Regions from separate parts of the Shewanella sp. AS16 genome, predicted to be linked through region 3. Evidence: predicted binding sites of a transcription regulator. Region 3 holds the regulator's gene; each other region holds the start of a gene.
What was found. The regulator sigma-54, encoded in region 3, starts transcription at its own class of promoters, with help from an activator protein. The targets are predictions, from matches to a motif close to GTTGGCACGNNNNTNGNNT.
Positions count from the first base shown of each region.

Region 1: the regulator sigma-54 is predicted to act here: its motif matches at 2,798-2,816, upstream of LZP73_RS04775 (P-II family nitrogen regulator).
Region 2: the regulator sigma-54 is predicted to act here: its motif matches at 1,759-1,777, upstream of flgB (flagellar basal body rod protein FlgB).

Region 1 is NZ_JAKCLK010000001.1:1,058,185-1,062,733, forward strand. It holds gene LZP73_RS04760 (tetratricopeptide repeat protein) at 1-275, opposite strand, end outside; gene LZP73_RS04765 (hypothetical protein) at 375-668, opposite strand; gene LZP73_RS04770 (ammonium transporter) at 1,155-2,405, opposite strand; gene LZP73_RS04775 (P-II family nitrogen regulator) at 2,415-2,753, opposite strand; gene LZP73_RS04780 (hydrolase) at 3,093-3,635, shown strand; gene LZP73_RS04785 (putative porin) at 3,796-4,549, opposite strand, start outside.
Region 2 is NZ_JAKCLK010000003.1:482,214-486,762, reverse strand. It holds gene flgE (flagellar hook protein FlgE) at 1-51, opposite strand, end outside; gene flgD (flagellar hook assembly protein FlgD) at 117-884, opposite strand; gene flgC (flagellar basal body rod protein FlgC) at 909-1,325, opposite strand; gene flgB (flagellar basal body rod protein FlgB) at 1,328-1,726, opposite strand; gene LZP73_RS10690 (CheR family methyltransferase) at 1,859-2,698, opposite strand; gene LZP73_RS10685 (chemotaxis protein CheV) at 2,814-3,734, opposite strand; gene flgA (flagellar basal body P-ring formation chaperone FlgA) at 3,933-4,549, shown strand, end outside.
Region 3 is NZ_JAKCLK010000004.1:169,994-174,542, forward strand. It holds gene lptC (LPS export ABC transporter periplasmic protein LptC) at 1-229, shown strand, start outside; gene lptA (lipopolysaccharide transport periplasmic protein LptA) at 219-770, shown strand; gene lptB (LPS export ABC transporter ATP-binding protein) at 767-1,498, shown strand; gene LZP73_RS12895 (RNA polymerase factor sigma-54) at 1,626-3,104, shown strand; gene hpf (ribosome hibernation promoting factor) at 3,133-3,420, shown strand; gene ptsN (PTS IIA-like nitrogen regulatory protein PtsN) at 3,423-3,866, shown strand; gene rapZ (RNase adapter RapZ) at 3,863-4,549, shown strand, end outside.

The DNA of each region.
Region 1 (4,549 bases), on a different contig from region 3:
GCGTTGAGGTATTGAGCCAACCATTCATTGGCCATCAAGCCATTGCCATGCATCAATTTTTGGCTATCGAATCCGCGTTTGACTTCCACCGTGGCCTCGGCCGGCAGGGCAAAAATATCTTCAACCGAAGGAACCCGAACCTCTTGCTTAAAGGCAACATCGTTAAACAGAATATGGGTATCCAGCTGCAAATGAGAGGGAGCCTTAGCCGCACAGCCCAAGGTGCCGAGCAGGCAGCAGCTCAACAACAGCTGAGTCACAAGACGTGTCATCATTTTCTCCGGCAAATTACGACTATAGCCAGAGCTTAAGCGAATGAAAGAATGCCTGCCCGCTAAAAAAGTTACAAAAAATTAACGCATGGGTCCTGCGGCTTAACTGCCGGGCCCGGGTGGGGTTATCTGGATATAGAACTGCTGCGGATTTTCTTGCCCGCGCTGCCGGTAAGGGCGGTAGAAACGCCCGGCACAATCATAATAGGCGTAGGGGTGGAAGAAGCTCACGCAGCCGAGCGGTAACGCCTGTAATATTTGCAGCTGTTGCTGAAATCTAAGGGCCTCTTGCCACTCCTGTTCCCGGATGACGGCATCACGCACCGCGAACACATCCAAGGCTTGATTTGCATCGTGCACCAGCACTTGTCCGGCGACGGCGGGCAGTGCCATCATCAACAAGCTTCCCAATAGATATGCCCGCCTCGCCGGCATAATACTGTCACAGAACATGGCCTTGCTCCTCAATATTCCGGTCCAAACCAGGTCTTGCCGAACAACATGAGCCGCTCTTGGGTAAGTCATCCAACAGCTGATACCAGCCGGCACAATTGGCATAGAACACATGGCCCTCTGGGTTGCTCCAGCTCCCCCGGGAGCTTGGCGCGCGCTATCTGCAATTCGCCCGGCGGGGCGAGCGAAAGCCCCTGTATCATGACCCTATATCAGAGTGGCTCATCCCTTGGGTTTCTTCCTATCTTGGCGCGTCAGCGCTCGACTTGCAACCGAGACGCCGGCGCCTCTCCCCAGCCTTCTGCGCCGCCAACAACCTCAGTCCTCTGCCCCGCCAACAAAAAGTGGAGCCCTGGGGCTCCACTTTAACTCGACGAACATGACAGGCTAAGCTGATGACACTAACACCCAGCAATCAGCAATCAGCAATCAGCCGGCATTCTTGACGGTCACAAATTCGGGATAGGCATCTATGCCGCAATCCGATGCATCCATGCCATTGTATTCTTCCTCTTCCGAGACCCGGATCCCCATGGTCAGTTTAAGCGCAAACCATACCGCCAGCGAGGCGGCAAACACCCAGAAAAAGATGACTAAGGCGCCAAACAGCTGCCCTGTCACACTGGCATCCGGGTTGGATAGAGGCACTAACATCAGTCCCAGGAATCCGGCGACGCCGTGCACCGAAATGGCACCTACGGGATCGTCTATCTTGATGCGATCCAAGGCTATGATGGCGAAGATCACCAGGCCACCGGCCACCAAACCTATGATGCCGGCCAGCATCAGGGAAGGTGACAAGGGATCTGCGGTTATCGCCACCAAGCCTGCCAAGGCGCCATTGAGTATCATGGTCAGATCCGCCTTGCCCCAAATCATCTTACACACGACCAGGGCAGAGACGGCACCGAAGGCGGCGGCCGAATTGGTATTGAGGAAAATTTTCGCCACCGAACTGGCATTGGCGGCATCGGACACCATCAGCTGGGAACCACCGTTGAAGCCAAACCAGCCCATCCACAGAATGAACATGCCCAAGGTCGCCATCGGCAGGTTGGAACCCGGGATGGGATTCACCTGACCATCCGGACCATATTTTCCCTTACGGGCTCCTAGCAACAAGACACCGGCAATCGCGGCGGCGGCGCCGGCCATATGCACTATGCCACTGCCGGCGAAATCGACAAACCCGGCTTTCGACACGAAGCCCCCACCCCAGGTCCAATAGCCTTCAACCGGATAGATGAAGGCCGTCATCACCACCGAGAAGGCCAGAAATGCCCACAGCTTCATCCGCTCGGCGACAGCCCCGGAAACGATGGACATGGCCGTCGCCACAAACACCACCTGGAAAAAGAAGTCAGATTCCAGGGCATGACTCGCATCGGCCGCCTGAGAACCTATCAAGGCCCCCAGGGAGGGCAACCAGCCTCCCTCGGCATTGTCGACATACATGATGTTATAACCGACGATCAGGTAGGTGATACAGGCAATGGCGTACAGGCAGACGTTTTTGGTCAATATTTCCGTGGTGTTTTTCGAACGCACCAGCCCGGCTTCCAACATGGCAAACCCTGCCGCCATCCACATCACCAGCGCCCCCGACATCAGGAAATAAAAGGTATCCAGTGCAAATCTCAATTCTGCGACTGTGAGCCCGAGTTTAGTTAATTCTTCCATGCATCCCCCTTATAATGCTTCTGTGTCGAGTTCGCCGGTACGAATACGTATGGCTTGCTCCAGGTCGGTTACAAAAATTTTACCGTCGCCTATCTTGCCCGTATGGGCAGCGGCTGTGATGGCTTCTATGAGCAGATCCAAATTTTCGGCCTTGGTCGCTATCTCCAACTTCACCTTGGGCAGGAAGTCGACTTGATACTCGGCACCACGATACAACTCAGTGTGCCCCTTCTGCCGACCGAAGCCCTTCACTTCGGTCACTGTCATCCCCTCAATGCCTATTGCGGCGATAGCTTCACGGACATCATCCAATTTAAATGGCTTGATGATAGCGCTGACGAGTTTCATCCCGACCTCCAAAATCTGTTTGTTATCTATTTGTAGCCAAATCAATTCAAGCATCGAGCCAAAAATATACCGGACTGTTTTTTATGGGTTTTAGCCGTGAAGCACTCATTGCTGGCGCATAACAACGCACTAAAAAGGTGCATTTATGCACGACATGCCCCCTGACGGTGCGCCGAGTCATTCGCATGAATTGGCCTATCTCTTGGGTTTGGCTTTAATTCAAATAGCGGCAAGACGACCGACACCGGCTGGTCTAATGGCTGCTGCCCATGTCATCATGTCTGTGAGTCTTTTTAAGCGGCGAAGCGGCGGGTGTCTGTCGATGTCTCAGGAGGAAGTATGTTAAAACCCGAAGAAGTGGTACTCATGATAGTCGATGTGCAGGGCAAACTGGCCCAATGCATGGACCAGACGGAGCGACTGCATCAGCAATTGAGCCGCCTGATCCTCGGGGCCCAACTGTTTGACATTCCGGTGATTTGGTTGGAACAACTGCCGGCTAAACTCGGCCCAACCAGCCCGGAGTTGCAGACCTTGCTCAGCCGGAGCAGCACTCCCTTGCACAAGCAACATTTCAGTGGTTGGCAGTGCCATGAGGCGAGAGCGGCGCTGACAGGGCTTGGACGGAAACAAGTGTTACTGGCGGGCATAGAGACCCATGTCTGCGTCTATCAGACCTGCCGCGATCTGCTCGACCATGGTTATGACGTGCATCTGCTCGCCGATGCAGTTTCATCCAGGGAGTTGGAATATAAGCAATTGGGGATCCGGATGATGACCCAGAGAGGCGCGCTGCTGACCAATGTCGAATCCCTGTTATTCGAACTGCAGACCGAGGCTCAAGGCGACAGATTCAAGGAATTGCTTAAGTTGATCAAATGAGGGCATGCTTGATACTGAAATATCGGGCCAGCTCCGACAGCAGCTGCGGAATACAGATATGGATATGGATAAAAAAATGGCGAAGCATGATGCTTCGCCATTCTTTATTCGGCAAATGTTATCGCCGGCATAAGCCAGCGGCTCACTCAGCGCTTATCATTTAAAACCGGCCGGTTAATCCCAGACCTATATCGACACCGTCGACATCTGAATCAAGCACTTTAGCCAAGCCAAAATTGGCAGAGAAACTGTCGGATAAACGCCACCAGTAAGCGGTGGAAACGCTGAAGTTGTCATCGTCGCCATTATCGCTATAACCAAGGCCAACAGACCAAGCCTTATTGATATACCAATCGGCCTTCACATTGAAGGCATCATCAGAATCGACATGCGTCCAATTCGCCGATAAGTCTACACCTGAGGTAGATTTCAACGCGATAAAGCTACGCAGCTTTAAACCGTAAGATTCTTCGATGTTGTTATCGCCATCGTTGAAGAATGCCGACACGGACGAGGCATTGTTGAAGTAGTAACCTACTTCGGCTCCGTAGGTATTAGCGTCATGGCTGCCAACGTCAATTCTTGAATAGTTGGCAGAAACAAACCATTTAGAGTCAAAAACATAGGTTCCATCTATGCCAAAGATATCAGCATCCAGTGCGTCATAGTTACTGTAATTGGCTCCCAGGTTGCTTTCTTGCGCCAGGAAACCATTCAGGGCATATGGACCCTTGGTTTGATCTACGGATTTGAAATAATAGCGGTAGTTGGCATTCCAGATACCATCACCGAATTCTTCTGAGTTGCCATTATAGTTAAGACCGGCTTCATGCTGATAGCTGTTATCTTGGACGGCCATGGCAGTTGTGCTTGCAAGACTCAGTAAAATTGCCAGTGCGGCGGTAGTTTGTTTC
Region 2 (4,549 bases), on a different contig from region 3:
GAGATCTTTCTGCGCCGCAGCGATACCACTCAGTGCAATATTAAATGACATAGTTCACCTCTAATTCTGACTAAATGCTTGGTTAGGCGCCGGGCGCCCTATTCATTAAATTCGAGTTATGTTTCTGAAACGGCCAATACATCGGCTAACTTGATGCCACCCATGCCTCTCAGATTGAGGATGGCACCGGTACTGGCGGTTCCCAATGACACACTGGAAACGTGCGAGTAGGTCGAAACGGCGAGATCCTGGGCCTTGCCATCGACGCTGCCACTGGCCTTGAGGGAATAGTTGCCTTCCTTGACCGGCACGCCATTCTTATCCAATCCATCCCAGCTGACGTCTATGTTGCCGCCTTCGCGGCCATCGACTATGAAGGTCTTGATCAACTGACCCGACTCATCTTCGACGCTTATTTTGATGTCCTGCATAGGCTCGGGCGTACTTATCACCCCCTTGATGCCGGGGTCTTCGCTTGAGCTATAACCCACATCGGATGGGATCAACACCTTGCGGCCAACCAAACCGGATGCCTGCAGCGCCTGGCTCGAGGTGGTCAGACTGTTGAGGTTGCCGATTTCATCGTTCAGCTTGCCTATGCCGTCGACGGTGGAGAAAGAGGCCATCTGGGCGATCATCTGGTCGTTGTCGACCGGCTTAAAAGGATCCTGCATCGACAACTGTTGGCTCAACAGGGAAAAGAAATCATCCTGTGTCAGCTGTTGGCTCTTGGCCTCGGGCACGCCCGAGTCCTCCGGCAAGCTGATGCTGTCCAGGAAAGGATTTCCCGTCGAGCCTGTGCTCGATGCGGAATTGGGGCTCACACCGCTCTTGCTCTGAACATTCTGAGCGGACGTGTTGAGTACGTTATTGACTAGGCTCATAGCAAACCTCCGGAAAGACTCATATTATTTACCCATTCTCAGGGTTTGCTGCAGCATGGATTTCGCCGCGTCAGCCACCTGGACATTCATTTGATACGAACGTGAGGCAGAAATCATGTTGGCCATTTCTTCCATCACATTGACATTTGGTTTGTAGATAAAGCCATCGGTATCGGCCATGGGATGATCGGGAGAATATTCTTTCAGCAGCGGCTTATCGCTCTCGACTATGCCTCTGACCGCGACCCCTTGCGAGTCCAGCTGTTGACTGCTGGCCTTGGCCAATTCGGCTTCGAAGATAGGCTGTCTGGCGCGGTAGGTCTTGTCTATGCTGCTCGATACCGAGTCGGCGTTGGCAATGTTACTGGCCGTCACGTTGAGCCTGACAGATTGCGCCGACATGCCCGAACCTGCCACATTGAAGATATTGAATAAACTCATGATTAATCTCCCCTAATGGCCTTTCTCAGCCCGGAAAACTTGCTGTCGAGGAAGCCCAGAGACATCTGGTATTCCAAGGCATTTTGCATGAAAGCCGATTGCTCGTGTTGCACATCGACAGTGTTGCCGTCGCCGGTATCGGGCTGATCCGGCACCCGATACTGCACATTTTGCTGAGAAAGTGCGGCCAAATCGAAATGCTTTTCGTTGGTGACAGCTGTCCTCAGACCATGCTGCTTGCTTTGGGCGGCTTGCATCGCCGAGGCGAAGTTGACATCACGCGCCTTGTAATGGGGAGTATCGGCGTTGGCTATGTTGCTCGACAGCACTTCGGCCCGCTGGGCCCGGACACCCAGAGTGTATTGGTGCACGCCAAGTGCTTTGTCAAAACTGATCGCCATAAATTTGCCTCCTAATTCCACTGACGGAATTAAAGCAATTCATGTGCCAACAAATAAGTTCGAGTAGAGATATTGCGGGAGAGAATGAAAAATCACCGAATTATCTCGGTGATTTTCTTTTAAAAGAATAGCTTAAGTCTTTTTCTGGTAATAGATGCCTGGGTTGCAACGCACCATATCGAATTCATCGGTCAGGCCGGCAATGGACTCAGATGCCCCCAGGAACAAGATCCCCCTGGGGTTCAGGGCGGCAGCAAATTGCCGCAGTATCTTTGCCTTTGCCTCCGGGGCGAAGTAGATCAGTACATTGCGGCAAAAGATGATGTCGAACTTACCCAGCAAGGTATAACTCTCGAGCAAGTTGTGGGCGCGGAAATTCACCAGCCGCTTGACGTTATCCTTGACCTTCATGGTACCCGTCGGGGTGGCATCGAAGAATTGGCGCTTGCGCTCCTCGGACAGGCCCCTTGCCAATGCCAGGCTGTCGTATTCGGCATTCTTGCAACGCTCCAGCATGGAAGGTGACAGATCCGTCGCCTGAATGCTCGCGCCCGCAGGCAGGGTTCCCGGTCTGCGCTGTTGATATTCGAGCACAGTCATGGCCAGGGAATAGGGTTCCTGCCCGGAGGAGCAGGCGGCCGACCAGATCTTCAAGGGCCGCCCCAAACGGCTGTACTCGGGCAACAGCGCCGAACTCAGCAATTCGAATGGATACCTGTCCCTGAACCATAAGGTTTCGTTGGTGGTCATGGCATCTATGACTTCAGCCCTGAGTTGACGCTCTATGGGTTTCATCGATTGCTTGACCACGTCGGAAAGCGAGGGTAACTGATACTTGCCCATCAGGGGCGCCAGACGGCTGCGAACCAGATACTGCTTATTGTCACCCAAGACGATGCCGCTATGTTGCTCTAAAAACAACCTGAACTGGTTATATTCGGCTTCAGCGAGTGATTTATTCGGCACATTAATATCCTAACTGCGATGAACACCACTCACGCCAGTGTCTGTTCATACGGGTAAAAAAGTAACGACCATCCTTGGATCTGTGTTGCCAGGCTAGTGGACAGGCCCGGGTATAAAAAGGTTAAAGACTCAGATGTTTATTGACTGCGGCAGCCAACTCGTCGGGATTAAACTTGGCAATAAAGTCATTGGCACCCACCTTTTGCACCATGGCCTGGTTGAAGACCCCGCTCAAGGAGGTATGCAACACCACCTTGATATGCTTGAGTTTGGGATCGTCACGGATCTCCGCCGTCAGGGTATAGCCATCCATCTCAGGCATTTCAATGTCCGAGATGATCAAGGGGATCTCATCGGCCACATTATCCATCTCGGTGGCGACGGCTTTAAGCTTGTCCAATGCTTCCTTGCCGTCTTTGGCCGTGTCTATCTGCAGGTTCAAGGACTCCAGCGAACGTATGATCTGCTTGCGCGCCACCGACGAATCATCTATCACCATGATATGGTAGTGCTGGCCTCTATCCAGGGTGAGGGATTCGTCCACTTCCTGGCTGATCTGGGTCTTGACCGGTGAGATTTCATCGAGGATTTTCTCCACGTCGAGGATCTCCACCAATTCGCCCTCGATTTCGGTCACAGCCGTCAAATAGGAATAACGACCCGCGCCCTTGGGCGGTGGCATTATGGCATCCCAGTTCATGTTGATGATGCGCTCGACCGAGCTCACCAGGAAACCCTGCACGCTGCGGTTGTATTCGGAAATGATCACGAAACAATTTTCGGTACTGGCGATGGGACGGCCACCCGTGGCGGCGCTGAGATCTATGACCGAGATGGTGGTACCACGAATATTGGCCACGCCGCAGACGTGCTTATTGAGTCTTGGCAGGCTGGTTAGCTTAGGGCACTGCAATACTTCTTTGACTTTAAATACGTTAATGCCGAAACGCTGCCGTCCATTGAGCTTAAAAAGCAGTAACTCTAAACGGTTTTGTCCAACCAGTTGGGTACGTTTATTGACTGAATCAAGAATGCTCGACATAACCCTGCCTTGTTGTTGTGTTTATGCAGTATCCTAGCACTCATACGAGTATAGGCATATAAATTGCTTACTACTCACCAGAGATAAAATTCGCCTTAGACTGAGTCAATTTTCTGACAGACTGCAGATAAACGACATCCAGCTCGGGCCCGGTGAAAGTATAGGTATACTCTAGCGTGCGACGCTAGCATCTTCATTATGAAAGTAAATTTACTTTGGTTGTTAATCACTTGCTTCATGCCATTGGCGGCTCTCGCAGCCGATGAGCCTGTGACTCCCACTATATCGGCCATAATGGCGCAGACTAAAGCCGTAGTAGCGAAAAAAATTACCGCTCCGGACAACGCCAGAGTCGAGATCACCCCGCTGAATCTGGACAGTCGTCTCGCGCCTCCAAGGTGCAGCAGCGCAGTGACGGTCGAGTTGGCCAGCGACAGGGAAATCAGCCGCAATAATACCGTAAAAATCGGCTGCAACAGCCCCGACCTGGACTACCCCTGGCAAGTCTATGTCTCGGTCAGAGTCGATATCCTCTTCCCTGTGGTGGTGGCCACAAGCATACTCTCGGCCGGTGACCTGATAACCGCCGATGAGCTCGAGATCCGCTACATAGATCAAACCAGTCTCAGGGGGCAGCAATTTGCGCAGCCAAGCGAGATAGTAGGTACCAGAGTCAAACACAGGGTCGCCATGGAGGCGCCCATACTGGCGAATAACCTCTGTTTCGTCTGTAAGGGCGATGCCATCTCGATATTTGCCCGCTCCGACGCCTTCGAAATCAAAACCTTGGGCGAAGCACTCAGGGACGGCAATCT
Region 3 (4,549 bases):
GCTGGAAAATGATGTTATCATCGATGCCATCAGCCCGACCGAACCCGTACAGACACTCACCACAAGCTATCTGGAACTGGATCTCAACACCATGATAATGACATCCGACAGAGTCATCTACGTCAAGGGCAAAGACTTCAACATCCGGGGCCAAGGACTTTACGCCGACCTCAATGCACAAGAAGTGCAGCTGACCAGTCAGATAGAAGGTACATACGATGCAAAATAATTTATTCCTCGCCGGCCTGCTGTGCGTCATCAGCATGAGTTCAGTGGCCAAAGAAGGCGATCTCAAGCAAGAAGTCAAGATCAAGGCCGTCAGCCAAACCGCCGACATCAAGAACAACCAGCTGATCTTCTTCGGCCCGGTCGAAGTGACTCAGGGGTCAATCAAGATCCACGCCAGCGAACTGAGGGCCTATTCTCCCGAAAACGATGGCGCCAAGGTGCTGGTCGCCATAGGGGATCCTGCCACCTATTCGCAGATCCTCGATGATGGCCGTCCGGCATCGGCCAGCGCCAAGGAAATACGTTACGAATTAGCCAGCCGCACCCTGACCCTCAAGGGTGATGCCAGCCTGGATCAGGCCGGCAGCCAAGTTAAGGGCAACCTCATCCGCTATAACATAGGCGAGCAGAAACTCATCGCCGAGAGCTCGGGCGACGGCGATGACAGGGTGATCACCATCATTCAACCTGAAACTTATCAGGAAGAGCCCAAGCCCATGCCACAGAGCGAGCCGCAGGTTAACCAGCAGGAGCAGGAATGACACAGATTACCTTGAGAGCCGAGAACCTGGCCAAGAGCTATAAGAGCCGCCAGGTGGTAAAGGATGTCAGCCTGACGGTAAAGACGGGCCAGGTCGTAGGTCTGCTCGGCCCCAATGGTGCCGGCAAGACCACCACCTTCTATATGGTCGTCGGCTTGGTCAAGAGCGACAAGGGACAGATCTTCATCGACGATGACGATCTCACCACAGATCCCATGCACCTGCGGGCCCGTAAAGGCATAGGCTACCTGCCCCAGGAAGCCAGCATCTTCAGGAAGCTCACAGTCCATGACAACATCATGGCCGTATTGCAGACGCGTTCGTCACTGACGGCGCAGCAGCGGGAAGAACAGCTGGAAAACCTGCTGGAAGAATTCCATATCACCCATATCCGTGACAGTCAGGGCATGTCCCTCTCCGGCGGCGAGCGCCGCCGGGTCGAGATAGCCAGGGCACTGGCGGCCAACCCCAAGTTTATCCTGCTGGATGAGCCCTTCGCTGGGGTCGACCCGATTTCCGTCATCGACATCAAAAAAATCATCGAACACCTGAAGATCCGCGGCTTGGGGGTGTTGATAACGGACCATAATGTGCGCGAAACTCTGGATGTGTGTGAACATGCCTATATCGTCAGCCACGGCAATCTTATTGCCGAAGGAACGCCGGCAGAGATCCTAGACAATCAGCAAGTTAGGGCTGTGTACTTAGGAGAACAATTCAGGCTATAGTTAAGGCATGGGCCGGCACTTTCAGACCATGGCGGGTTGACAGTCGGCACTATCACCAACACCAGCGAGCCAACACCAATGAGCCAACAATTGTGTTCAAGAATAATAAGTAGGGATCAGCGGTAAGATGAAAGCGTCACTCCAGTTAAGACTGGGTCAGCAGTTAACCATGACGCCCCAATTACAACAGGCGATACGTCTGTTGCAACTCTCGTCACTGGAACTGCAACAAGAGATCCAACAAGCACTAGACTCCAATCCCCTTCTCGAGCAGGAGGAGGATAGCTATGAGGCTGCCGGCACCAACGAAAATCCGGCGCAGCCGGATACCGACTTCAGCGACAACAGCCAAGTGTCGACGGACAAGGACAGTTCGACCGTTGATACCGCCGAATCTCTGACCCAGGAGTCCATGCCGGATGAGCTGCCCATGGACACCACCTGGGATGAAGTGTTCACCGCCTCGCCCAATTCCGGCTCCGGCGGCATGCGGGAGGACGATATGCCCTTCCAGGGGGAAACCAGCGATGGCTTGTATGAGCATCTGGAATGGCAGAAGAATCTCACCCCCTTCTCGGAAACCGACCTGGCGATAGCGACGGCCATCATAGATGCCATAGACGAACAGGGTTACCTGACCCAGAGCATGGAAGAGATACTCGATGCCATGGGCAACCCTGAGATAGAGCTGGATGAAGTCGAAGCCGTGCTCAAGCGCATTCAGCATTTCGATCCCATAGGAGTCGCGGCCCGCGACCTAAGTGAATGCCTGCTGATCCAACTGGCGCAATTTGCCGCCGATACCCCCCACATAGACAATGCCCGGCTCCTGATTAAAGATCACCTTGAACTCATCGCCGGCCGCGATTTTCGCACCCTGATGCGCAAGACCCGGCTCAAGGAAGATGAGCTGAGGCAGGCCATAGCCCTGATCCAGACGCTGAATCCGCGCCCGGGATTGCTCATCACCCCTGTCGATGATGAGTATGTGATCCCGGATGTCTCTGTCATGAAGAAAAGCGGACGCTGGGTGGTCGAGCTCAACCCGGACTGCATGCCTAAGATCAGTGTCAACCAACAGTATGCCGCCATGGCCCGCAGCACCAAGAGCCAGGCCGACAGTCAGTTCATCCGCGGACATCTGCAGGAAGCCAAATGGTTTATCAAGAGCCTGGAGAGTCGCAACGACACCCTGCTCAAGGTAGCCAACTGCATAGTCCAGTACCAGCAGGGCTTTTTCGAGTATGGCGAGGAAGCCATGAAGCCCATGGTGCTCAACGATATCGCCGAGGCCGTCGAGATGCATGAGTCCACCATTTCCAGGGTGACCACCCAGAAATATATGCATACCCCAAGAGGCCTGTTTGAACTAAAATATTTTTTCTCCAGCCACGTCAGTACCGACGATGGTGGCGAGTGCTCATCTACCGCTATCCGCGCCTTCATCAAGAAGCTGGTCGCGGCGGAAAACCAGAAGAAGCCTCTGAGCGACAGCAAAATGGCGCAACTTCTGGCAGAACAGGGGATCAATGTTGCCCGGCGCACCATAGCCAAATATCGTGAAGCCATGTTGATCCCCCCCTCAAATCAACGTAAGAGTTTATAGACACTTAGGACATTGGAGGAAGAGGTATATGCAAATTAATCTGACTGGGCACCACATAGAAATCACAGATTCATTGCGTGATTATGTACAAGAAAAATTTTCAAAACTTGAACGCCATTTCGAACAGATCAATAATGTGCACGTTGTGCTCAATGTTGAGAAAACGCAACAGATTGCCGAAGCCAAAATCCATCTTACCGGTGGTGAGGTGTATGCCACCTCGGAGCATGCCGATATGTATGCCGCGATAGACGTCCTGATCGATAAACTCGACCGTCAGGTAATTAAACACAAAGAGAAGCTGACAAAACACTAATAATGCAACTTAGTAGCATACTGCGGCCGGAATGCACCACCTGCGCCACTCCAGGCAGTAAGAAAAAGGTACTGGAACTCATAGGCGACTTAGTTGCGGCCCAGTACCCAAACCTCTCATCTCAGGCGATCTTTGAAAGCCTGGTGGCGCGAGAAAAAATGGGCAGTACTGGCATAGGCAATGGTATCGCTATCCCACACGGGCGCTTGACCGACATAGAGCAACCTATTGCCGTGTTGGTCAAGTGTGAGGAACCCATTGCCTTCGATGCCATAGACAAACAACCGGTAGACCTGCTGTTTGCCTTGCTGGTCCCGGCAGATCAATGTCAACTGCACTTGAGCACCCTGTCTTGCATGGCTGAAAAACTCAGCAATAAGCTGATATTGAAACAGCTGCGCAAGACCTGCGATGAATCGGAACTCTATCAGGTAATCACTGGATGAAGCTTGTCATAGTCTCGGGCCGCTCCGGCTCAGGAAAATCTGTTGCCCTGCGGGTACTGGAAGATCTGGGCTACTACTGTGTCGATAACCTGCCACTGCAGCTCATCGGCAGCCTGCTGGAACAGTTCAAGGGCAGCAACGATCTGGTGGCCATCAGCATAGATGTGCGCAACATGCCGGAGCAGGAGAAGGTGCTGGAACAACAGCTCGCCCGGTTGCCGCAGGGGACAGAACTCAGCAGCTTCTACCTCAATGCCAGCGACAAGGTATTGCTCAAACGCTACAGTGAAACCCGCAGATTGCACCCCCTATCCAAGAGCAAGGTCTCGCTGCAGGAAGCCATCAAGCTCGAAGGCAAGTTGCTCGAGCCCGTGTCTAAGCTGGTCGATCACTACATAGATACCTCCAACCTGAATATCTATGAACTGAGCGACCAGGTCAGGCAGATCCTGCTCGGCAGTGTCGACAAAGAGCTGGTGATCAACTTCGAATCCTTCGGTTTCAAGCATGGCATGCCAACCGAAGCCGACTTCATGTTCGATGTACGTTTCCTGCCCAACCCTCACTGGGAAGCGGAACTGCGGCCGCTCACCGGCCTGGATGAGCCGGTACAGGACTTCCTGAGCCGTCAGCCCCTGGTCAATAAGTTCATCTGGCAGATAGAAAACCTGCTGGAAACCTGG